DNA from 4 places in the Solibacillus sp. FSL R7-0668 genome. Region 4 is predicted to be linked to each of the others. Evidence: riboswitches for the same ligand, from Rfam matches in the RefSeq annotation. Region 4 holds a riboswitch; each other region holds the start of a gene.
The links. Region 4 has a riboswitch for thiamine pyrophosphate ahead of tenA (thiaminase II). Riboswitches for the same ligand answer to the same signal wherever they lie in the genome.
Positions count from the first base shown of each region.

Region 1: it holds a riboswitch for thiamine pyrophosphate, as region 4 does, so the genes downstream of both, MKX47_RS08890 (YkoF family thiamine/hydroxymethylpyrimidine-binding protein) here and tenA (thiaminase II) in region 4, are expected to answer to the same signal.
Region 2: it holds a riboswitch for thiamine pyrophosphate, as region 4 does, so the genes downstream of both, thiT (energy-coupled thiamine transporter ThiT) here and tenA (thiaminase II) in region 4, are expected to answer to the same signal.
Region 3: it holds a riboswitch for thiamine pyrophosphate, as region 4 does, so the genes downstream of both, thiM (hydroxyethylthiazole kinase) here and tenA (thiaminase II) in region 4, are expected to answer to the same signal.

Region 1 is NZ_JBBOUU010000001.1:1,833,356-1,839,228, reverse strand. Features, by position in the region: gene MKX47_RS08900 (methionine ABC transporter ATP-binding protein) at 1-418, opposite strand, end outside; gene MKX47_RS08895 (DUF4272 domain-containing protein) at 983-2,158, opposite strand; TPP riboswitch at 2,583-2,688, shown strand; gene MKX47_RS08890 (YkoF family thiamine/hydroxymethylpyrimidine-binding protein) at 2,769-3,350, shown strand; gene MKX47_RS08885 (ECF transporter S component) at 3,352-3,933, shown strand; gene MKX47_RS08880 (ABC transporter ATP-binding protein) at 3,926-5,296, shown strand; gene MKX47_RS08875 (energy-coupling factor transporter transmembrane component T) at 5,277-5,873, shown strand, end outside.
Region 2 is NZ_JBBOUU010000001.1:3,376,662-3,382,534, forward strand. Features, by position in the region: gene map (type I methionyl aminopeptidase) at 1-112, opposite strand, end outside; gene thiT (energy-coupled thiamine transporter ThiT) at 468-1,028, opposite strand; TPP riboswitch at 1,135-1,244, opposite strand; gene MKX47_RS16925 (DUF4870 domain-containing protein) at 1,362-1,688, shown strand; gene MKX47_RS16930 (hypothetical protein) at 1,757-1,885, shown strand; gene MKX47_RS16935 (SMC family ATPase) at 1,929-4,982, opposite strand; gene MKX47_RS16940 (exonuclease SbcCD subunit D) at 4,989-5,873, opposite strand, start outside.
Region 3 is NZ_JBBOUU010000001.1:3,426,571-3,432,443, reverse strand. Features, by position in the region: gene MKX47_RS17195 (type I restriction endonuclease subunit R) at 1-54, shown strand, start outside; partial or broken gene MKX47_RS17190 (transposase) at 685-906, opposite strand; gene MKX47_RS17185 (magnesium transporter) at 951-1,433, shown strand; gene MKX47_RS17180 (cation transporter) at 1,583-2,479, shown strand; TPP riboswitch at 2,547-2,646, shown strand; gene thiM (hydroxyethylthiazole kinase) at 2,792-3,628, shown strand; gene MKX47_RS17170 (MTH1187 family thiamine-binding protein) at 3,632-3,931, shown strand; gene thiE (thiamine phosphate synthase) at 3,933-4,637, shown strand; gene MKX47_RS17160 (hypothetical protein) at 4,884-5,492, shown strand; gene MKX47_RS17155 (DUF2975 domain-containing protein) at 5,868-5,873, shown strand, end outside.
Region 4 is NZ_JBBOUU010000001.1:69,841-75,713, reverse strand. Features, by position in the region: gene metG (methionine--tRNA ligase) at 1-681, opposite strand, end outside; gene MKX47_RS00340 (AbrB/MazE/SpoVT family DNA-binding domain-containing protein) at 1,026-1,304, shown strand; gene MKX47_RS00335 (ABC transporter substrate-binding protein) at 1,509-2,513, opposite strand; gene MKX47_RS00330 (ABC transporter permease) at 2,528-3,202, opposite strand; gene MKX47_RS00325 (ABC transporter ATP-binding protein) at 3,285-4,022, opposite strand; gene tenA (thiaminase II) at 4,045-4,731, opposite strand; TPP riboswitch at 4,824-4,911, opposite strand; TPP riboswitch at 4,982-5,070, opposite strand; gene rsmI (16S rRNA (cytidine(1402)-2'-O)-methyltransferase) at 5,157-5,873, opposite strand, start outside.

The sequences.
Region 1 (5,873 bases), 1.8 Mb from region 4:
CACCACTTAATTGCGCCGGATATTGGCTAGCCATCGTTTCTAAGCCGACAAATTGTAAGCATTCTTTAACGCGAGCGCTTCGTTCATTTTTATTGAATTCTGCAAGTTCTAATGCAATTTCAATATTTTCAAAAACGGTTTTATTGGCCAATAAATTAAAATGCTGAAAAATCATACCAATTGATTTTCGAGCAATGCGCAGCTGCTTTTGCGAACTTGTCGTTAAATTTTGATTGGCAACTACGACATCACCACTTGTCGGTACTTCAAGTAAATTCATCACTCGTAAAAGTGTAGACTTGCCCGCACCACTAGGACCTATTAAGCCAAATATTTCACCACTATTTACTGTAAGGGAAATGTTATGTATAGCTTTGAAATGGTCATATTGCTTACTAACATTGCAAAGTTTAATCATTGATGCGCCTCCTAGTCGTTCAAAAAGCTGTCACAATGTTTTTTAGTATACTTCATTTAGCAGTTAGGTGAAAGAAGTTTTGAGCATTCTATTCAAAAAAATAATAAATTTGTGCTAATTTAGTAAATAAAAAACGCGTTAGCAAAAATATATTTAGCCAACGCATTCTAGCAAAATTAATGTTTCTAGCACTTAACTTGATCCAGTGTAATAGCGATTGTTTCTTATAATCACTGACATCGGCATTCATCCTCTAGAAGACATGTTTAATTTTATTCAGTCGGGGCAAAAAACACTCAAATTAACAATTATTTCCGACGGTAATTAAAACTCATTAATTCTGGTAAAGTAAGATTTAGTCTGTTTTTTCGAAATATCCCCCCTAAATCTAGATTGAATAAGTAAAAAAAACCCTTCTACCAATCACGTTAATACTCAAATCAATTGAAATTGCATTAAAGCCCGCTCAAAACCATCTTTATTTGAATCGTTCCTAAATCTTATATCTTTAAAATTAAGCAAGAAAGCAACCAGTAATCTTAGTGACCTCTTTAATATCTTTAATCAAGTATCCATTGAAATATAATCCCATTCTTCATCTCGATGCCCTATTATCCAAAACAATCCTCTACGTCTTTCTATGACAATGCTTTCATTCATATTTGCTGGAGCTTCTTGTCCTTGTATTCGACTATTTACACAAGCCCAGTGCAATCGATAAATTTTGTCTGCTTCATCTAATATCTTTTCCTTGTTAAGCATTGTAGTTGTGCTATAAAATTGCTCGAATGATTCACAGCTTGAAACAACCTGGATTGCATATTGGCAGTTGCAAATATCATCTGGAAAATCGAGTGTATCAACAAGCCCTAACGCCCAAATAAGTACCCAGTAGGCTTCATATTGCCAAGAAATATTACTTGCTTCTTGCTCACTCGGTTCTTCTACTTGTAAAAAGTTTCGTTCATTGTCCGTAAGATAATCTTCCACTCCATATTTTTGCAACATCGTCATAAAGAAGTCTTTCGATTTATGTATATCTCCTCCTTGATTGACATCACAAGCATATTGAATAACAATTAACAACGCTACAGCTCTTTTAGCGATATGTTCCTGAGTCTTAAACTGATATTGTGCTAGTGGTAGGAGCTGTGGTAGTGATGGAATAAAAGGGATTTCATGTTCTCTTAAATAATTAATTGATTTGTTTTTTCTTTGCTCCCCTTCTTCTGAGGTAACTTCAGATCCCATTATCTTTCTCGTACAACTATGAGGTCTGAAATTAGCAGGTCCTGACTTCCCATCAGGATAAACAATAACAAGACCTTGTTGATCTAACAACATACCGTTTGGTAAAAAGCCAATCCCACCTATTTTTGAGAGTAGATTCGTAAATAACTGCAGTTGAGCTTCATTCATATCTTTCTCCACTTCAATTGCAATCATCGTATTTAACACAGATATTTGCGTTAAAACTCGTCCTTTAAGGTGCTCATCTTCAAATGGGATTTCATCATAAAAACCCATCATCCCGGGTATATTTTTCTCGAAATAATCTGGGTCTGTATCTTCTGAACTAACCCGTATCGTCATCTTATCTTTGTTAAAAAACCCTTTGGACTGAATTTTGTATTCCTTTTCAGTACTCTTAATTCGAAAGCCTTTTGCGAAAACAGCTAAAATCTCATTTCCAATATCGTCAATATTATTCTTAGAAGCGTATATTGTGAAATAATTCAAACTCAACTCTCCTTTTGGTATTGCATTTATATTGTAAAATCAAGCTTTAAAAAAATCCAAAATAAAGGGTATTATACCATGAATATACAATAGATGTGTAAAAAGTTGAAGAAGTTGTATTTAGACTTCGAAAACTAAAGAATCGCATATTAATACAATGCTACAATTAGCCTTCCCTGTACTCATTTACTTTATTGGAAAAATGAAAACCTTAAAAGTGGAGTTAGTTGCAGTCCATACACAGCACGTACAACAGGGCGAAAGGCATTCGTGTGATAGAAGCCGCAACTCATCTAATCAAGCATAGTTAGGCCAAAAAATCTTTTATGATCCCTTAGACAAAAGTATGAAATTTTAGAAATTTATTTACATTCTTAATATTGGTAAGTTATACTGATGGCACATAAAAAAACTACATACCGTTTTTCTGCACTAGGGGTGCCCACTTTGGCTGAGATGCGAGCAATGGCTCCGATCCCTTATAACTCGATCAGGATAATACCTGCGTGAGGAAGTGTGGTGACTTTCCGTTTGCTTAAAATTGGATAAGTGGCTGCATCTTCACGGATGTGGTCTTTTTTTATGACAATTTTTCGGGAGGTTTTTTACTATGCAATGCAGTTCAAGCTCTATTGTCGGATTTCGTTTTTCACTTTATCCAATGACCAATGATTTTATTTCGGTAATTACAAAAGCGCTTCAAGAAACGGATACTTCAAATGTATGGATGCACACGGATGACGTATCTACTGTGATTCGTGGGAAACAAGTGCATGTGTTTAATGTGGCAAAAGCACTCACATTACACGTAGCTAAAACGGGTGAACATATAGCATTATCTGGAACCTTTTCTGCTGGTTGTCCAGGTGATACTGCAGGGGATGTCTTTTTGGATAAAGGCGATGAAGTAGCCAATACCGATACGACGAAGCAATACATTTCATCTCAATTTGCGCTTTATCCGTTGAATAATCCTGATTATATGAATGTGATTTATAGAGAAATAGATCGAGCAAAAGCACATGGTGTTTACAATGAGTCGATGCATTATGCAAGCGGGATTCACGGAGACATACATGAGGTGTTTGATTTTTACGAGCAATCGTTTACACATGCTCGATCAGATGAACATCAACATCTTGTCATGACAGTTTCAATGAGCATTAATAGTCCTTCTCACGGAGGTCTTTAAGATGCTGAAATCATGGAAACTTAAAGAAATTGTACTGATGTCATTATTTTCGGTTGTGTTTGGTATTGTATATTTACTGTTTTTACATGCAGGGAATATTTGGGCAGGGTTTATCGGTCCGATTGCGTATGAATGGATTTTTGGTATTTGGTTTATCGTCTCAATTATATGCATGTATATTATTCGAAAACCTGGTGCAGCAGTCGTTTCTGAAACAATCGCTGCAACAATCGAGGTTTTATTGGGCAATGCAGTTGGTCCACGTTTAATTCTTTCAGGTGTTATTCAAGGCTTAGGGGCAGAAGCTGTTTTTGCCGCAACACGTTACAAACGCTTTGATTTATGGGTATTAATGTTGGCTGGAATTGGCTCAGCCGTTTTCAGCTTTGTATATGGATACTTTTTAGGTGGATTTGTCGTGTATAGCACAGGTTATGTAGCGCTAATGTTAGGGCTTCGCATAGCAAGTGGCGCTCTCATTGCGGGTGTCGGTGGAAAAGTGTTATCAGATGGCTTACTCGCTACCGGTTCACTCCGAGGTTATGCCATTTCAAGTTCGAAAAAGGGGGAATCACATGCATAATGTGATTTGCTTTCACAATGTAACATTCTTTTATCCAGACGAAGAACAGCCAATACTCGAGAATCTTTCGTTATCTATTCGACGTGGGGAGCGTGTTGTCATTACAGGTCCAAGCGGCTGTGGAAAATCAACATTCCTCTATTTATGCAATAGGCTCTATCCAGACAATTGTGATGGCATTTTAAATGGTTTCATAGAGCTGTTCGGCAAAGACAGCCTTTCTTATATCCCCGGGGAAATTAATCACCAGATTGCTACTGTTTTTCAAGATCCTGATGCACAATTTTGCATGCAAACGGTAGAGGAAGAGCTTGCATTTACTCTGGAAAACTTACATGTACCAAGAAAAGAAATGGATGCTCGCATACGTGAAATATTGGATTTGACAGACTTAAGCGAATTTCGTCATGCAATTATTCAAAAGCTGTCGGGTGGACAAAAGCAGCGAATTGCCACCGCATGTGCACTCATTATGGAGCCCGAGGTTTTATTGTTAGACGAACCTCTTGCCCACTTAGATCCTTACACTGCACAAAAATACGTAGAATGGTTGGATCAACTACAAGAAAAACGAAATATTACGATTGTAGCAATTGAACATCGGTTAGAGTTATGGGGGAACTTTTTTGAACGCAACATCCCGTTAAATAAAAGCGAGGAAGCTCCCCCATTGCAAAAACGGAATAGTTCCATGCAGGCAGATGTATCTTTCCAAGCAAGTAACATCCGTTCTAAGCCGTATCTTCAAGAACTTTCTTTTGTCTTAAATCGTGGGGAAATAACTGTTTTAGCTGGACCCAATGGTAGTGGGAAGTCTACATTATTAAAAGCTTTATGCCAATTAATCCCCTCAAGCGGATCGATTCAGCCAAAACGTTTAGGGTATGTCCCCCAGTCACCGGAGTTTTTATTTTTGACAAATAATGTGCAAGATGAAGTAGCATTTGGTGGCAAAAAGGATGTCACTAATATGTTAAATCGACTAAATTTAACCCCTCTTGCTAGGGCTCACCCATTTGCTGTTAGTCATGGGCAAAAGCGAAGAGTAGCAATTGCAGCAATGCTCTCCGATGGACGCGATGTAATTGTGATGGACGAGCCTACTTCTGGTCAAGATGCAGCTTCACTGTGTGAATTATTTCAATTAATCGATGAAAGGTCCCGCTCTGGTACAACGTTTTTAATCGTCACACATGATATGGATTTTGCTTATTGCATGGCAGATTCAATATTATTACTCAAAAATGGGCGTCTAACTGGGAAGTTTCCGGCTAGGGATGTTTGGGGAAATGAAAACCTACTTTTAGCTCATCACTTACTACCACCGAAGGGATTGAAGGCACGTGAAGCATGCATTAAATAGTATGAATCCTTCACTTAAGTTTTTACTTTTTACAGGTTGTATGTTCACAATGGCTTTCTTTTTTGATCCTTGGACTCCGCTCATATTCTGGTTAAGCATACTAGCATTGCAATTATTGCTTAGTCAGATTGATTGGAAAAAATGGTTATTGTTTATGATTCCATTTTTCATAACGGCTTTCGGATATTTTTGGACAACGCTAGTTTTCGCGGAAGATCAACCTGGACCTGTTGTTTGGTCTTTTTGGATGCTTAACGTTTCAGAATCACAGTTGTATCATGCTCTTTCATTAAGCTTTCGGGTATTAGCATTTTCAAGTCTTTCTCTTTTGTTCGCTTTTACGACAAATCCAACAACTTTTATTATGAGCTTAATGCAACAATTAAAATTGTCCCCTAAAATTGCCTATGGGGTTCTGGTTGGCTATCAGTTTTTACCTGTGTTAAAGGATGAATTTATTCAAATTCAGCAAGCACATCGATTAAGAGGAGCGACTCCAGAAAAAAATAGATTGAAACGACTTCTTGGTGTTCACAAAGTTTTAATCCCAATGTTAGCAGGTGCTGTTCGTAAAGCA
Region 2 (5,873 bases), 3.3 Mb from region 4:
CTTTCGTCGTAACTCCTGGCACTGTTGCAGCTTTCATCGCTTCACGAATTTCAGCACAAATACGTCCGATTTTTTTAAACGCTTGAATTTCCTCTTGAGTTGTAACAATCATGTGTAACTTCCTTCCTCTTAAATCTCTACCCTTAACTATAACACACATAAAATTCATTGTACGAATAAATGCTTGATTACAACGACTGTTTGCGTAGGATAACCTAAGAGCAAAAAAGACGCTTTAGCACCTTCCTGAAATTATATCTTCAGCAGCATCTGGTTTCCATCAAACAGTCATTTGGTTCAATCGTGGAAGCATTCTTTATACTATATGACTTTATGATGTAGTTGGTTTAATCGCTACAGTTACATTTTTCTACATCTATAGTAAAAATATAAGGCGCAAAGTATAAAAATAAAGTGTAAAGTAAAAGAAAGGTGTAGTTCACAATTTGAACTACACCTTTTTGTACTTATTTGAATGTTTGTAATAATCTTGGTGCTGTTGTGAATAATAATACAGCAACTAACGCCGTCAGAATTGTTGCTGGTAACATGTATGAGGCATTGTAAATAATCGAATAAATCCACACATTATCATCGCCAGCATATTCTTTAAAGAAGATTACTCCTGCAAGTAAATGCGAAATAAAGCGTAATGTCCCACCTAATAACGCGCCGAGCACAATATAAATGCCCATTTTCGTTTTATTTAAATCTTTTGCGGCCTGTAGTAATGGTTTACGAATTACTGCGACCAATCCGACTACTGTAAAGGCTAGACCATAATCTAAAATCGCCTGTAACCAGTGCACAATATATGCGCCAAACATCATTTGTAATACGCCAATAATAAGGCCTGTCGCCAGTCCAGCAGGTAATCCCCAACGAATCGCCATTAACATGATTGGTACCATCACAAAGCTAATCGAACCACCTTGTGCCCATAATGTAAATGAAAATTGATCCAATACAATCCCGATGGCGCCGAATATTGCGATTTCCACCATCATTAATAATTTTTTCTTGTCCATAACAAAGCTCCTTTCTTTTTTCCGATGCAACAGAAGTTAAAGAAGGAATAGAATAGAACAGCAAAAAAGCAATCATTAGGATATATTCCTAACCATTGCTTGAACAGTCGGCTTCTATCCACATCCCTACGTAAGTACTAACTTACAGGTTCAAAGAGTCAGCGCAATATCCGTGCGCAATCTCAGCCGACTTCATCGGCTCCCCTTGTGGTACATCTCGATACTATTGTTTGAACACACTCATTGTAGCGAAAATTATTACAATTTTCAACCGCTTTCTTTGAAACTATTACGCTCGTAATCCGTATGTTGTATAAAAGGGAGTGAATTTTCATGGATCAATCAAAAGGATTAAGTGCACTTGGCTATTTAAGCTTTTATTTCGCACCATTCGTATTACCACTTATCATTTTCTTTGTAGCCAAAGAGGATGCTGTCAAACATCATAATAAACGCGCCTTCATCTCACAGTTAATTCCCATTGTTTTAGGCATTATTTACTTTATTTTCTTTATAATCTTTGCCTTTACAGACGGTATTGCTTACGAAACCAATTACTTTTTTGAAGGTTGGATTTTTATTGGTTTTATCATACTAGCTGTTCTTTCATTTGGAATTGCGATTTGGAATCTTGTACAAGCGATTAAAGTATTGCGCTAAGGTTTAAGTTAGCCTACCTATTGGGTATATTTTTACTATAATTTCCGCAAAAGTAAGGAGTGTCATTGATGAAATTAAATAAAGTTATTAAAACAGCTATTAAATACGGTCCCATCGTTTATCCTATTATAAAAAAGGTTCTCGATAATCGCTCAGCATCTAAAAAAACAACCACAACACGAGCTCCTAGGCAATAAAAAACGAAACGTGCCTTCTCCCTGTTGGCGCGTTTCGTTTTATTTATTTCACAATAATTTCAGTTGTACTATGACCTTCTTTTAGCTTTTTCACATGTAAAATCGCAGGCATTGCTGCTTTTAACTCCGCAACATGCGAAATAATGCCGATTAGTCGTCCCGTTTGCTGTAGGTCGATTAATATATCAATTGCGCGGCGTAATGCCTCCTCATCCAGCGTACCAAAGCCTTCATCGATAAACATTGTATCAATATGCACACTCCCCTGTACGCTTTGAATAACATCCGCCATTCCAAGTGCTAAGGATAGGGAAGCATTGAATTTTTCACCGCCTGACAATGTCTTCACATCACGTGTTTGTCCTGTATTACTATCATACACATCTATGCTTAAGCCACTCTGCGCATTGCCCTCTTTACGACCAGTAGATTTCAAGAAATATTGACCATTTGATAAAATACGTAAGCGTTCATTTGCTGCATGCGTTACTTTTTCTAAATAACCAATCTGAGCAAAGCGCTCAAAGCTAATCTTTGCTTCATTTTGACCACGCACTAGATCATAAACATGCTCCATTTGCTGTAATTTTACTTGATAGCTTTCAAGATGGTGTGCGGATTGTTCAAGCTTTTGTAATGTTGTTTGGCATTGTGTTGCATAGGATTCTGCTTGTTTCATCGTTGCATAGCGCTCATCTTGTTCGTTATTCAATGTTGTAATTTGCTGCTGTAGCTCTGTTAAATCAGCGAGCTGCTTCCCTTCAAGCTGCTCCTGATCCTCAGCAATTTGTACCGTTAATGTATGCAGCTGTTGCCTGTACGCTTCAAGCAATTGGCGAATTTGAAGCTGAACTTGTTCCGTTAACAAGGCCTGCTGATAGCTTTCTAATGAAAAGCCTTCCTTTTGTAGTGCTGTTGTAAAGACCTGTTGCGCGTATTCATGTTCCTGCTGCTTCACCGATAAATGATTCACCGCATGCAGCTGATTGACTTCACTGGAGTTTTGCTGTAATTGTGCCTGTTGCAATGTATCGAACGCTCGCTTTAATTCATTCTTTAATATTTGATGCTGCTGGCGCTCATTGGATAAGGCTGCTTGAACGTCAGTGACCATGGTAAATTGCGGTAGCAAGGATAGCTCACTTTGCTCCAGCTTCCCCTTTTCCTGCGCGAGCTGTGTCTGGACTTCTTGAACATATGTCTGGCCTTTTTCAAGACGCCCTTGGATTACTTCACGCTTTTCATTGAGTTGTTCTTGCTGGGTACGCTCAGTTGTTAATCGCTGTTGCCTTCCTCGTAAATCGGCTAGTTGCGCTGCTAATCGTTGTAGCTGCTCTTCATACTGTGTTAATGCCTCTAGCTGCAATTGTTGCTGCTGTAGTTGACTGTGCTTTTCAGCAAATAGTTGCTGCTCGATTTCAAGCTTGGACTGAACTTGATAAAAGCTTTGACGGGCGGTATTCGCTTGCTGCCGCAATTGCTCCAGCTGCTTGTCATCCACATGAAGCAGCTCACGATTATGGATTGCCGGGTGTTCGGTGCTACCACATACTGGACAAGAATCCCCATGCTGCAATGAAGCGGCTAAAAAGGCGGCCTGATTGCTGCGAATTTGTTGCTCCACTGCTTGTAAGGCTTGATCGGCATCTGTTGCTTGTTGCTGCTTAGACAATGTATCTGCCTTTAACCTCTCCACATTCATGCGCAGCTTTGCGGATTCTTTTACGAGCTCGACATTACGGGCAGCTGTGGCGTGTGCTTCAAATATTGATTCATACTGTGCGATTGCCTGCTCAAGTTCGGTTACTACCTGTTGTTGCAATTGTTGCTGCTGCTTTAATTCGACTAATTCAATCTGTAAATTTTCATATAATGTTTGTGCTTTAAGCTGTTGTGCCTTTAGCTGCTCGACCTGGTTACGCTGTATATCAATTGTTTCATAAACCGGAATTAACTGCTCAAGCTGTGTAATATTTTTCGTATACTTGTCTAATAATGACTCATCTTTTTGCACGGTTTCGTAGGCATTGGTTGCTTTAATGAGCTGCTGCTTGGCTTGTTCGGCCTCTAAATTAGCCTTTTCTACTGCTGCTGTCTCAGCCTGAAGTTGTGCTTTTAGCTTGGATAATTCGCGCTCTAACGGCTCAATTTGATTCGCTTTTTGGGCAAGCTGTAATCGCTGTTCCTGTGTTGCCATTTCATTTTTCTGTTGCTGTAAATGTAAAAGCTCGGTTTGACGCTGTCGATAGCGTTCGATTCGTTCGTTAATAAGCTTTTGCTCACTGAACTGCAAATTGAGCGTTGTTGCAAGTTTATTGGCCTGATTATATTGCTGTAAAAGCTCGGTTGATTGTTGCTCATAAAAGCCTTGTTCTTCTAAAAGCCCCTGTTTTATTTGATACATATTTATAGCATCCTGTTGAATTGCGGCAAATAACGCGGATTCACGTTCAGGTAAGCGTGTTTTTATTTCTTGAATGGTATGCTCCTGCTCCATTTGGGCTTGCTCGTACAATTTTTCTGCCTGTTTCTTTTTATCACGCAGTAGCTCGACCATTTTTGTAAAACGCTCGGTTTTGAAAATTTTACGGAAGATTTCTTCTTTATGCTTCGACTCCGATGTCAAAAGCTTTTGGAACTCACCTTGAGGCAGCATCACAATTTGGTTAAACTGTGATTGCGTTAAACCAATCAATTCCTCCACCTTTGCTTGCACAAGCTTTACTTGGAATTTTTCTACGGCTGGTGTCATTTGACCGCCTGTAATATCATAAAATTCACGCTTTGCCCTTTCACCATCATGGCCAAACTTACGCCAAATACGGTACATACGACCGCGCACCTCAAACTCTAGCTCTACCTCAGTATCCACTGTGCTATCTGCAAAATCACTTCGCAAAAATAAAGACTTGTCCCGATCCTCACCGCTACCTGCATCATAGAGCGCAAATGTAATCGCATCAAAGATTGTTGTCTTCCCCGCACCTGTTGACCCTGAAACGACAAAAATCCCGTGTTCATGTAGCTGTGTAAAATCAATGATTTCTTTGTCTTTATACGGACCAAATGCCGTCATCGTTAATTTTAATGGCTTCAATTTACATTACACCTCCTGCTTTTCTCGTTCATTTTCAAGTAATTGCTGCAGTACACTCGTATAAATTTCCTTGATGTCTGCTGTGAGCTCTTTACCTGTCATTTCACAATAAAACAGTTCAAACAGCTCTGAATCGTCCATTTGTACACGGTTCATCGTTGCAGACTGCTGATCCATTTGGGCAAAAACGGCTACACGCTCTATGTGCAAGGCATTTGGGTATACCGTACGCACAAGCTCTGACGCCCCTTTCACGTAGCCATCATCTTCTAGCTTCACAAATACATAATCATCGCTTTTTTGATGTTGTAAAATATCATCTAAAACACCCTTTACGATACGCATTTCACGTTTCGGGACGAATAACTTTTTCTCTACCGTAACCGTGCCATCCTGTGCGAGCTCGAGCATTAAAAAGCCTTTTTTATGTGTCACTTCTGATTCTGAATATTTCAGTGGGGATCCTGAATATTGAATCGTTTCATTCGCAACAAAATGGGCCTGGTGTAAATGACCAAGCGCGGTATAGCAAAATGGCTCAAACAATGCGGAATTGATGCATTCTGTACCGCCAATCGTTAGTTTGCGCTCCGAATCACTCGTGTTCAATTCGGGCATACCATCCTTCGTAATAAAGGCATGTCCTACTATAATATTGCGCTTTGTCGGATCAAGCTTGCCTTTAATATGTTCAATAATTTTAGCCATCGCTGCCTCATGCGTTGTAATGGAGTCATCCTCAAAAAGAATGCGCACTGTGGATGGCTCTGCAAATGGTACTAAATAAAAATGCACCTCGCCAAATTCATCCTCCAGAATCACTGGCTCTATGTCATTTTCAAGATGTCCAACCAAATGTAAGCCACTTGCCTTCATTAAATCACTACCAAA
Region 3 (5,873 bases), 3.4 Mb from region 4:
ACGTACATCATGGAAGATATGATGCATGAGGTTTATGGGGAAGTGAATCAATAAAATAAAAGAGAACCAGACGCATCTGGTTCCCTTAAGTGCAAGCCGAAGCAGTGCACCGCTATTAGTTAATTATATTTTAGCATACATCGATGTAGTACTACAAGGTAGAAATGTTAGATATAACTTTTTGTTTTTGTTAGCTTTTTCCTAAAATCAGAACCCATTATTGATGAATGTACTGATACAGGGATTTGAGATCTTAAATGCTCAGAATGATTCTCTAAATCACGAAGAAGTTTTTGCAGTTCTCGTTTAGGCGTTTCTAATTTTTTTAAGATTATTATCATTAAAATAAAGTAATCTATGATGGTGTTAAATGTAATGTTAGCTATTTTAGTCTCACTTTCGATATAGGCAGTTAAGCGACCAGGGGGGGTTGTTTTTTTGAAGCGGCAATCAAACACGACACCATTATGTGCAACGGCATTTCGTAGTTCCTTTAAAAGAAAAATGATATCTTCAGGAATTCTGCCATTCTGATTATGTGAGGTTGTATGAACACCGAGTACTTCTGAGATTTCAATACGATATTTTATTCTGTAGTGTGTAATTTCAAGATTTCTAACAGTCGTTTATAACTTGCAAAAATAGCCTTTTTTGGCTCATCACCATAAGTCGGGGATGACAAAATCAATGCCCTGTTTCCAATCGTAATCGAAGGAACAGATGGGCATCATTTCGATAACCAAATCCACGTCTTTTGATGAGTTTAATTTTATTATTTGTGCCTTCCATAATGCCATTCGAGAAGGGTGAATAAATGGTATGAATCATCGCTTCTTCTCGTACAATCACGGTCTTAGCGATTTTTGCAACGACACCACAAGGATGAAATTGATAACGTTTTAAGAATGGTATTATATCGATATTCTCAAACATAAATTTCGGAGGTTATTATGAGCTCGTGTTCATTCATCGCAACAAATTTTGAAATGCCTAAAATAGAGTCCAAGGAAAAGCATATTACAGTGAAAGAAGCTATTGAATTAAAAATAAAACCTCATGAGTTGATGCCCTGGGAGAAGATGGACCCGAATGCTCAAGTACTAATTGCTGAAAATGAAGAGGATCTAAATGAGTTAACGATTACAAAGGACTGTTACTATAATGTAAGCGAATATACAAACTATCCATTCATCTATCAAGTAGATTTTAGCTATTCAGAATCAAGAGCAAAGCAATTATTAGATTACTTAACGAGCAATATAAAAGTAGATCAAATAATCGAGCTGTGGCGAGTATGGATTGGTGATGATGCGCAAAATATCCCATATAGTAGGCTCACTTATAACGAGTTAACGCTAGGTTATCTGTTACAACTGTACAATTGGAACGATGAAAACTATAAACAACAGTATTGCTTAGTAATAGAAAAATAAAAGATAAAGCACCGAAATGAACGTTTGGACACGTATCAAAAATCGCATAGCCTTTTACTATAATCATATCTACCCCAAATGCAAATTCTCCCCTGCACACAGCCAGGTCCTGTATAATAAATAGAAAAGTGAAGATAGGATTTGGGAAAATGTCAAAGCAACAAAAATTAGAAAGAAAGATATTATGGATATCCCTGAGTACAGGTTTGTTTTTTGTGATTTTTGAATTTATGATTGCGATTTATACGAAATCACAGTCTGTGCTGATGGATGCTGCCTATGATGCATCCGAATTATTAATGATTGGTTTGACTTTATTTTTAATCCCTTTGTTTCATCGACCTGTTTCTGAAAAGCATCCTTTTGGTTATGGGCAAATCGAATCGTTTTTAGTCATTATTAAGGGCTTTATGCTTCTCGCGGTAACATTGGGGCTGTCTGCGAATAGTGTAGAAATTGCATTATCTGGAGGAAATATTGTTGATGGTAAGCTGGTGTCAATTTTCCAATTTATAATTGCAATTGCCAGTTTAGCGGTACTTTATTTTATGATGCGCATTAATCGCTCATTGTCTTCACCAATTATTAATTTAGAGATTTATGGTTGGAAAATTGATGTCGTATACAGTATTGGGATGGGTGTTGCCTTCTTTGCCTCTACGTTCTTAGAAGGGACAAAGCTAGCCTTTATTTCACCTTATTTTGACCAAATTATTGCGGTATTCATTATTTTATTTATGCTGCCGGAAGCTTTAAAAATGCTAGTACGTGCAATTAAAGACGTATTTTTATTCTCGCCTGAAAAAGAAGTGATGGAGAAAGTAAAAGAGATTAGTGAAAATGTATTACAAGACACCGATTTACATGCCGTCTTTTATGATGTGACTCGTACGGGAAGAAGAATGTGGATATCGATTTACTTTGCGGTGAAAAAAGACTATTTACATGTTGAAACATTGGGAAATATAACGAATCAAATCAATGCTGAACTAGCAGAGCAGTTTGATAATTGTATATGTGAATTAGTTTTGGCGAAAAAAGAGTAATCGAAAAGTGACGAATCCACCATTGACATCCAAAGTAGCAGTTGATAGTATGGGATAAAATTGAATAGCATTATTGCGGGGGGACTCTTTGGAGTTGAGAAGGTTAAAACCTGACTCTTTGAACCTGTCAGTTAACACTGGTGTAGGGAAGCGATTCATTATATTTTTAAGCAATAGCTGAATTGTGCTTTCCTATTTATTTTTATTGAATAGGAGAGCACTTTTTTTTGTTCTAATGAACTCAAATATAAAACCCCAGTCTTAATATCTATTCATTTGAAGGAAGAATTCAAATAGAAGGGTGAAGGTAAAATGGTGAGTAAGCAAGCGATTCAAAGTGAAATGATACAGGCAGTTGAAACGGTAAAACGAACAAATCCAATGGCAGGTTCAATTACGAATACGGTGACCATTAATTTTGTGGCAAATGCGCAGCTTGCTGTTGGGGGATCTGCCGCGATGGTGTACTTACCAGATGAAGCCGAGTTTTTAGCGGGTGCAGGTGGAGCAACTTATATCAATGTCGGCACATTATTTCCGATTTATGAGGAAACGTTACCCTGTGCCGCAAAGGTATTGCACGAAACGGGTAAGCCATGGGTGTTAGACCCTGTTGCGGTGGGGATTGGCTCTCTTCGGACGCAGCTATTACAACAATTTAAGGACTATAAACCAACCATTATCCGAGGAAATGCTTCTGAAATCATTGCACTAGCAGGCTTATGGGAGCTAGACGGGGGAACAGCTGAATCCAATGTGCGAGGTGTAGATTCTACGGATTCGGTCAATGCCGCGAAAACAGCCGCGATTGCACTTGCGAAGTGGACAGGTGGCGCTGTTGCAGTGTCTGGTGAAACGGATTTGATAACAGATGGTAAGTTGATGGCAATTTCCTATGGAGGTTCGCATTTTATGGAGAAAATTACAGGTGCAGGCTGCTCGCTAGGTGGCGTTGTCGCGGTGTACGCAACAGCATCATCCCCATTTATTGCGGCACTTACGGCGACTGCGGTATACAATGTAGCCGCAAAACGCGCGGAGCTGAAGGTGGATGGCCCTGGTAGCTTCCAAGTACAGTTTTTAGATGAATTATATAAAGCAACACCTGAAGAAATCGCAAACAATCCATTTGAAATTGAGGAGATTTAATCGATGAATACATTAATAGCAGTTGCGATTGCGCCTTTTGGTGTAGGCAATGAGCTTGCACAGGAAGTAGCCGAGGTCGTAAAAATTATTCGAGAATCAGGATTACCAAATCGAACGACCGCGATGTTTACAGAAATAGAAGGTGAATGGGATGAAGTAATGGCCGTGGTTAAGCAAGCAACCTTTGTCCTCGCTGAAAAGGGCATTCGAACAGAGGTTGTTTTAAAGGCAGATATTCGCCCAGGCCATGTCAATACAATCAATTCAAAAATCGATAAAGTAAACGATATTTTAGGAGGATAATATGAATACTGTTCAAAAAGTAGATATCTCAGCCTATTTAGTAATAGGACCCGAAAATACAAAAGGTCGCTCGGTTGCGGCAATCATTCAAGATGCAATTGAGTCGGGCTTTACATGCATTCAAATTCGCTCAAAGGTTGCGGCTGCGCGAGAATTAATCGAGCTCACACGTCAAGCAGCAGATGTGATTGAAAAGGCTGGCAAATCTCAGCACGTTACATTAGTTGTTAATGACCGATTAGATGTCGTTTTAGCCGCAAGAAAGCAAGGGATTAAAGTGGACGGCATTCATGTCGGGCAATCAGATATTCCGGTAGCTGTTTGTCGCGAATATTTAGGGGAGGATGCCATTGTCGGCTTATCTGCTCGCACAGATGAATTGTTAGAATATATAAAAACAGAGGATGTTTCTCAAATTGATTATTTTGGTGTGGGACCACTTCATGAAACGCAAACAAAGCCAGATTGCGGAATGGGTAAAGATGGCAAGGTCATCACAAGAAATATTGAGGAAATTACAAAAGTCGCTGAAGCAAGTTCGATTCCAGTAGTTGTTGGCGGTGGCGTAAAGTTAGCAGATCTCCCAGCTCTTACACAAACAGGCGTTGATGGATTTTTCGTTGTTTCCGCAGTAACGGAGGCCGAAAATCCAAAGCTAGAGGCAGCGAATTTGGTGAATGCTTGGAATCGTAATATAGCTAGATAAAACAATCTGTTTAACTTAATAAAAATTTGGACGCAATTCATGCCTCGGCATCATTGCATCCAATTTGTTTTAAAGCATTTCTTTGCGTGAGAAATGCTTTTTGTTTTTATATCTATGGAACAAGACCTACTCCTTTATATCACCAAATAACTAACCTCTTTCAGAAAAATGATTAAAATGTCTAATTTTATAAAATTATAGTAATGCCTATAATTTAATTGAATGTCATATTATAGGAGAGAACGTTTGAAAAAAATAATTTTTCCACTTGTCTTTGGTGCTGCACTTTTAGTCACGGGTTGTAATGAAAAAAAGGTTGTAGAAAATAATTCATCAAATGTCACAGTGCAATCAGAAGAGTTAACAATTGTGAAGACATACGACACGGAACTTGGAAACTTGGAAGCCTATTATTTAAATGATGAAATAGAAGAGACACATGAAGAGAATGGTATTGGGTTAACGATTACTTCAGTTGAATATGGTAAGGTGCTTGTTAACGAGAGTAATCGTAGCACATATGAAGAATTAGCAGATGCAGATGGAAAAAATACGTACATTAAAGTTGGTGTTGAATTAAATGCCGAAAAAGATGCATATGAAAAAGACGAAATAACATTCTATATTGATCATGCTACAGTCGATGTACAAGGTAAAGAAGTGGCGGCAGATACCACATATAGTGATAAGGTATCTATAAGTGGCGGAAAAGTAAAGGATATGGATAAAGGCTACTTGTATTTTCTCGTGGATGCTTCTATGCCGTTCACTTCACTACTATTGAACGTTCCCGCACCATTTAAAGATGGTTTATCCATATCAGAAAACTATCGATATAAAATTGAATTGCAATAAGGCTCATGGGAAACTGGAACTCACACAATTAACAGCCATTCATCAAACGAAAGTAAAATGGGTAGTATTCTAATAAAATAAAATTACTAAGGTGTCAAAATGTTATTAAATCAACGTTTTGGCATTTTTTTGTACAGTCAAATCGATGTAAAGGGAATGAATCTATAGAGACCTATTTATGTGTATGACAGTAATTTTGTAACCAAGTAGAATGATTGCCACTTTAAGCGCATTTCTTCATGTAAGAAATGCTTTTTACTTTGCCTAAAATTAAACAATGCAATAAATATTTTATTTAATTTGATATATATTTATTGTAAATCGATAAATTATATATTAAAATCAAAATCACAATAAATAGGTGAGGTGTTTTTTATGGAT
Region 4 (5,873 bases):
TACGTAAATTACATGCTTGGCATCGCCTGGTACTCTGATGCCCCAATCAAATGATGTACGCGAAACAGATAAGTCTTCTAAGCCTGGTTTAATGAAGTTATTAATCATCTCATTTTTACGAGATTCTGGCTCAATAAATTCTACATTATTTTCATAATATTTTAGTAATCGATCGGCGTATTTCTTCATATTAAAGAAGTAAGATTCTTCTTTTACTGTTTGAACTTTTCGACCACAATCTGGGCACTTTCCATCAACTAATTGCGTCTCTGTATAGTAAGATTCACAAGGTACACAGTAAAGGCCTTCATACTCCCCCTTATAGATATCGCCATTATCTAAAAACTTTTGGAAAATTTTTTCTACTGCATCAATATGGCGCTTTTGGGTAGTTTGAATAAAATCATTATAGGAAATATCCATAGTAGCCCATAATTTTTTGGCATTTTCTGCAATTTCGTTCACATAATCTTGAGGAGCCATGCCGACTTCTTGTGCTTTTTCTTGAATTTTTTGACCGTGCTCGTCCATTCCTGTTAAGAAACGCACGTCAAAGCCTTTTAAACGTTTATAACGAGCGATTGCATCTGACGCAACTGTTGTATACGCCGTACCAATGTGGAACTTCCCACTTGGATAATAAATTGGGGTAGTGATATAGAATGTTTGTTGTTCACTCACGAATGTAGCCTCCATTTGCTTGCTAAGTATCCTCTTTATTCTAACGAAGTACGAAATTTGTTTCAACGAAAGTTTATTGCAAATCACATTTGTCGAAAAATCATTACAAAACTTTGGGAATAATCTGAACCTTTTTAGCTAAGAATATTTATTAATGGTAAAAATCTTTAAATTTATCACCATAAAGTACAAATATAACAAATTTCTTTCTAAAACAAAGGAAATGTGAATGCTAATTTATTGACGTTTATGGCATTAGTTGGTATGATTCTAAATAGACAAGGAATCAATGTCGAATTTTGACGAATTTAAACAACTTTTATAATATAGGAGGAAATATCAATATGAAATCAACAGGTATCGTACGTAAAGTAGACGAATTAGGTCGTGTCGTTATTCCAATCGAATTACGCCGTACATTAGGAATTGCAGAAAAGGATGCATTGGAAATATATGTAGATGATGACAAAATCATCTTAAAAAAATATATGCCTAACATGACTTGTGCAGTGACAGGTGAAGTTTCTGATAACAATATGCGCTTAGTAGGCGGTAAATTAATTTTATCTAATGAAGGTGCAGAAACATTAATGAAAGAAATTCAAGCAAACCTACAAAAATAATTTTGTCTTTTTTTAAGACTTTCAAAATAAAAAATCAAGAGTTTGCATCATACACACTCTTGATTAATAAAAGGCAATCAAAAGTCTCTAGTAGACCTTTGATTGCCTTTCATTTTATGCTATTTTTTCCATTAGAAAAACTACAAGAATCGCCATATACGTTAACTTTCTAGCTCTACCCGTATGAAAGCTACCTTTCCACCACTATTTGGAAACGATATTTTCTACAAATTGTTGTGGATCGACCTTTGCGTCAATAACGCCGGCTTCATGTAGCCAATCCGCCACGCTCTGCCAACTTGCTACTTCTTGATAGCCAAATGGCACACCCTCATCCTCCATTAATGGTAGTAGAATTTTTAAACTTTCTGCTTCTACTTCTGGATCTAATGTAGAATCTGCATTTTCATTGGCCAATAGAATTTGTAAGCCCGCTTCTGGATCTTCCTTTACAAACTGTTGCCCTTTTGTCACCGCCTGCCAAAACTTCTCGATAGATGCCTTTTTTTCGTTAAAGGTTTCTTCACCCGCTACAACAACAAGCTCGTAATTATCTGGTACCCCAAAATCATTTAATCGGAAAGCTTCCATTTCGTAGCCTTCTTTATCGAGTAGCACTAATTCATGGTTAATATAACCGCCCCCGATGGCATCGACTTTATCTGTCGCCACTGCAGGAATTAAATCCCATCCGACATCAGTCATTTTCACTTTGCTAAAATCCCCACCATCATGCTCTACCATCGTTTTTATTACGGCTTCTGTTATGACGGTAGATGGATAGCCCACACTTTTTCCTTCTAAATCCTTCGGTGAATCAATACCCGCTGCTTTTTTCATCATAATGGAGTCAAGCGAATGGCGAACATACGCTGCAACTGATACAACCGGTATTTCCTCTGCTCTTGATTGAACAACTTGGCTTTGATAGCTAATAGCCAAATCAACCTTCCCTGTTGCAGCGAGCTTTAATGGATCATTTGTATCTGCGGGCATTTGAATTTCCACATCCAAGCCTTGCTCCTCAAAATAACCCTTTTCCTTTGCTACATAAAGTGCCGAGTGTACCGCGTTTGGATACCAATCTAGCATGATTGATAGTTTCTCTAATTCGGATTGTTCATTTTCAGATCCTGCTTTATCATTGCTACAGCCCACTAACATCATAGCAAGCAACAGCACACTAACAAGCCATTTCCAACTTTTCATTTTCTGTTTCTCCTTTAATTATCATATTTCCATTTTCTAAGAACCATTCGCTCGATCCATGTGGCCAAAGCAAATAGTAGAATTCCTAAAATCGTTAATAATGTAATCGCTGCAAAAACACCTTCTGCATTCAAATTTCCTGACATTCTTCGGCTATAATAGCCAAGTCCCTCACTTGCACCTAGCCACTCGCCAATCGTTGCCCCGACTAATGCAAAGACAATCGCCATTTTAAAGCCTGAGAAAAAGGACGGCAATGCCATCGGAATATGTAGCTTTAGAAAAATTTGCTTACGGGTCGCACCCATCGAGCGAAATAACTCAATATAATCTTTATCGCACGCTCTTAACCCATCATAGGTACTCACGACAATCGGGAAAAATGAAATAAGCACCGTTACAGCTACCTTACTCCAAATTGAATAGCCAAACCAAAGAACAAAGATCGGTGAAAGGGCAATGATTGGAATCATTTGCGAAATGATGACAGCCGGATACATCACTTTTTCGACCGACTTAAAACAAAACATCGCCATCGCAAGAGACACACCTAGTAGAACCGTTATGACAAAACCGATGAAAAATTCGATGGTCGTGGCCTTTAAGTGCACGAAAAATAAGACGTGCCAATTGTCGATGATTGTCTGCAAAACCCCTGTTGGAGCTGGGATAATAAAGCTCGGAACCATCCCTTGCCTCACGAGAACTTCAAAGATAACAAGCATACTCATCAAAAACAGGAGGAATAAAGCGTACTGTTGAAACCATCTGCTAATCCATTTCACTAGAAATCTTCCTTTCTAGCATTCTTCTTAGAGCAATCCCCGTTTCCGAATAACTCATTTCATTCATGCGAGGTCTTGGCAAATTAACAGTGATTTCCTCTATGCTTTTATCTTGATGCAATATGATAATGCGATCGCTTAATAAAATCGCTTCCTCTAAATCATGGGTAATAAAGAGCACCGTTTTCTTTAGTTGCTGCCACATCGACAAGAGCCAAGTTTGCATTTCCTTTTTCGTAAAGGTATCCAACGCGCCAAAGGGTTCATCCAGTAATAGCACCTCTTTGCCTGTTAAAAGCGCTCTTAAAAATGCTGCACGCTGTCTCATGCCACCTGATAATTCCTTTGGATAGGCATGTACATAATCCTTTAAGCCCACCCGCTCCAGCCAGACAATCGCTTGTTCTTTTGTGAGCATAGCATTGTTTTGAATTTCTGCTGCAATCATGACATTTTCCAAAATGGTGCGCCATGGTAAGAGCAAATCCTTTTGTGGCATAAACCCAACATCACCCGGGGCTATTTGGCGATTATCCATCAGAATTTGCCCCTCATCTGGTGTCAGTAGTCCCGTCATCAATTTAAAAATAGTGCTTTTCCCTGTCCCACTTCTACCAATGATTGATACGAATTCTCCCTGCTTGATATCCAAATTCAGATTCGTGAAGACAGGCGGGGCGTCCTGCTCAAAAGCATAGGTTACGTGCTGTATGCTAATTACCATTTTTATCACCTACTCAACCAAACTAAATCGGCCAATCCTGTTTGTGATAGTTCATATCCCAAAATAAATACTCGTACTTCGATGTCATTTGGAAATGCTTTTCTAATTGGGCAAGCTCTCGTTCAGGCTTGCCATCCGCTAGTTCGTCCATGACATCAATTAACCATTTTGCACCATTGCCAAATTCCTCTGAATCATAGGTTTTAATCCATTTCGCATAAGGGTTATTCGCTAAATCATGACCGTACTGCGCTCTTAACAGCTTGCCAATTTCCCAATAATCCCATGCACAAGGTAAAAGACATGCTACTACTTCTGCTAAACTACCGCTCTGTGCAGCATTTAACATATAATTTGTATAGGCTAGGTTGGCAGGTGTTGGCTCAGTCGCCTCTAAATCTTGCGCCGTAATCCCAAATTCAGCTGCAAATTGGCGATGCAAATCCATTTCAAAATGGAGGGTGTCATTTAAGATGGCTGCAAATTTCGCCATCATGTCAAGATCTGTCGATTTCACAGAGGCAATAGCGAATAGCTTGGCATACTCCATTAAATACACATAATCTTGCTTCATGTATTGGATAAATTGCTCCTTATCAAGTGTCCCCTTTCCAAGCTCCTGTACAAATGGGTGTTGATGATTCGCCTCCCAAATAGGCTGTACATTTCTAAAAAGTCGATCTGTAAATTTTTCTGTTTTTACTTGCATGATGTGTTCCTCCTTATTCTTAACCAATAATTATCAAAATAAAAACCACTTCCTCAAATCGGAAATGGTTTCGTTGCATATGTGATCTATCCATACACGCGAAACTACTTCCCTACGCTAGTCCTAACTAGATCCGGTTCAAAGGGTGCTTCTCAGCCAATGGCGCCCCCAGTAGTTTAACAATCTATTCAATTTCTTAGACAAATAAAAAACCCACTCATTTTCGTGAGTGGGGAATGTATACGTATCCTATCAACATGCCTCACTTCCCTACGCTAGTCCTAACTAGATCCGGTTCAAAGGGTGCTTCTCAGCCAAATGGCGCCCCTAGTGTTATCAGTGCTATTTAATTTATCTCTATCATATCATGGTGTTTATTTTATGCAAGTTGTTTTGAAAAAATAGTACTTTTTTCCATGATGTTATTACTCGCGATGGTAGTCGTTATAGACATCTCTTTTCGAAAGCCCGCGCAATTTCGCGACTTCTTTAATTGCCTCTTTAGAAGATACTTGAGTTTCTTCTATTATATAGTTTACATGTTGCTCTAATGTCAGGTCTGTCCAATAATTGTCTTCTTCTTCAATTTCACCCGAGGTATTCCCTTCAACAACGACACAAAACTCACCGCGAATTTCATTGGTGCTTGCCCATTCAATGGCTTCTTCGATCGAACCACGTAAAAATTCTTCAAATTTCTTCGTTAATTCCCGCGCTAATGTTATTTGACGATTGCCAAGAACAAGATGCAAATCCTTTAATGTCTCTTTTAAACGATGCGGTGCTTCATAAAATAAAAGTGTTTCTTCTCGCTTGCTTAATTTTTCAAGCTGTTCACGACGGTCCTTTTTATTACGATTTAAAAAACCAAAGAAATAAAAGGGCTGCGGTGTAATCCCTGATGCAATCAGTGCGGTTAATGCAGCATTCGCTCCTGGGATGGGGACAACAGCAAAATCTTCTGCAATTGCCTTTGCTGCAATATCTGCTCCTGGATCTGATATACAAGGCAATCCTGCATCACTAACAAGCGCGACCGATTTCCCTTCACGCAAAAGTGCTAATAATTTTTCGCCACCTACTTCTAAGTTATGCTCATGATAACTTATTAGCGGCGTTTGAATATCAAAATAGTTACAAAG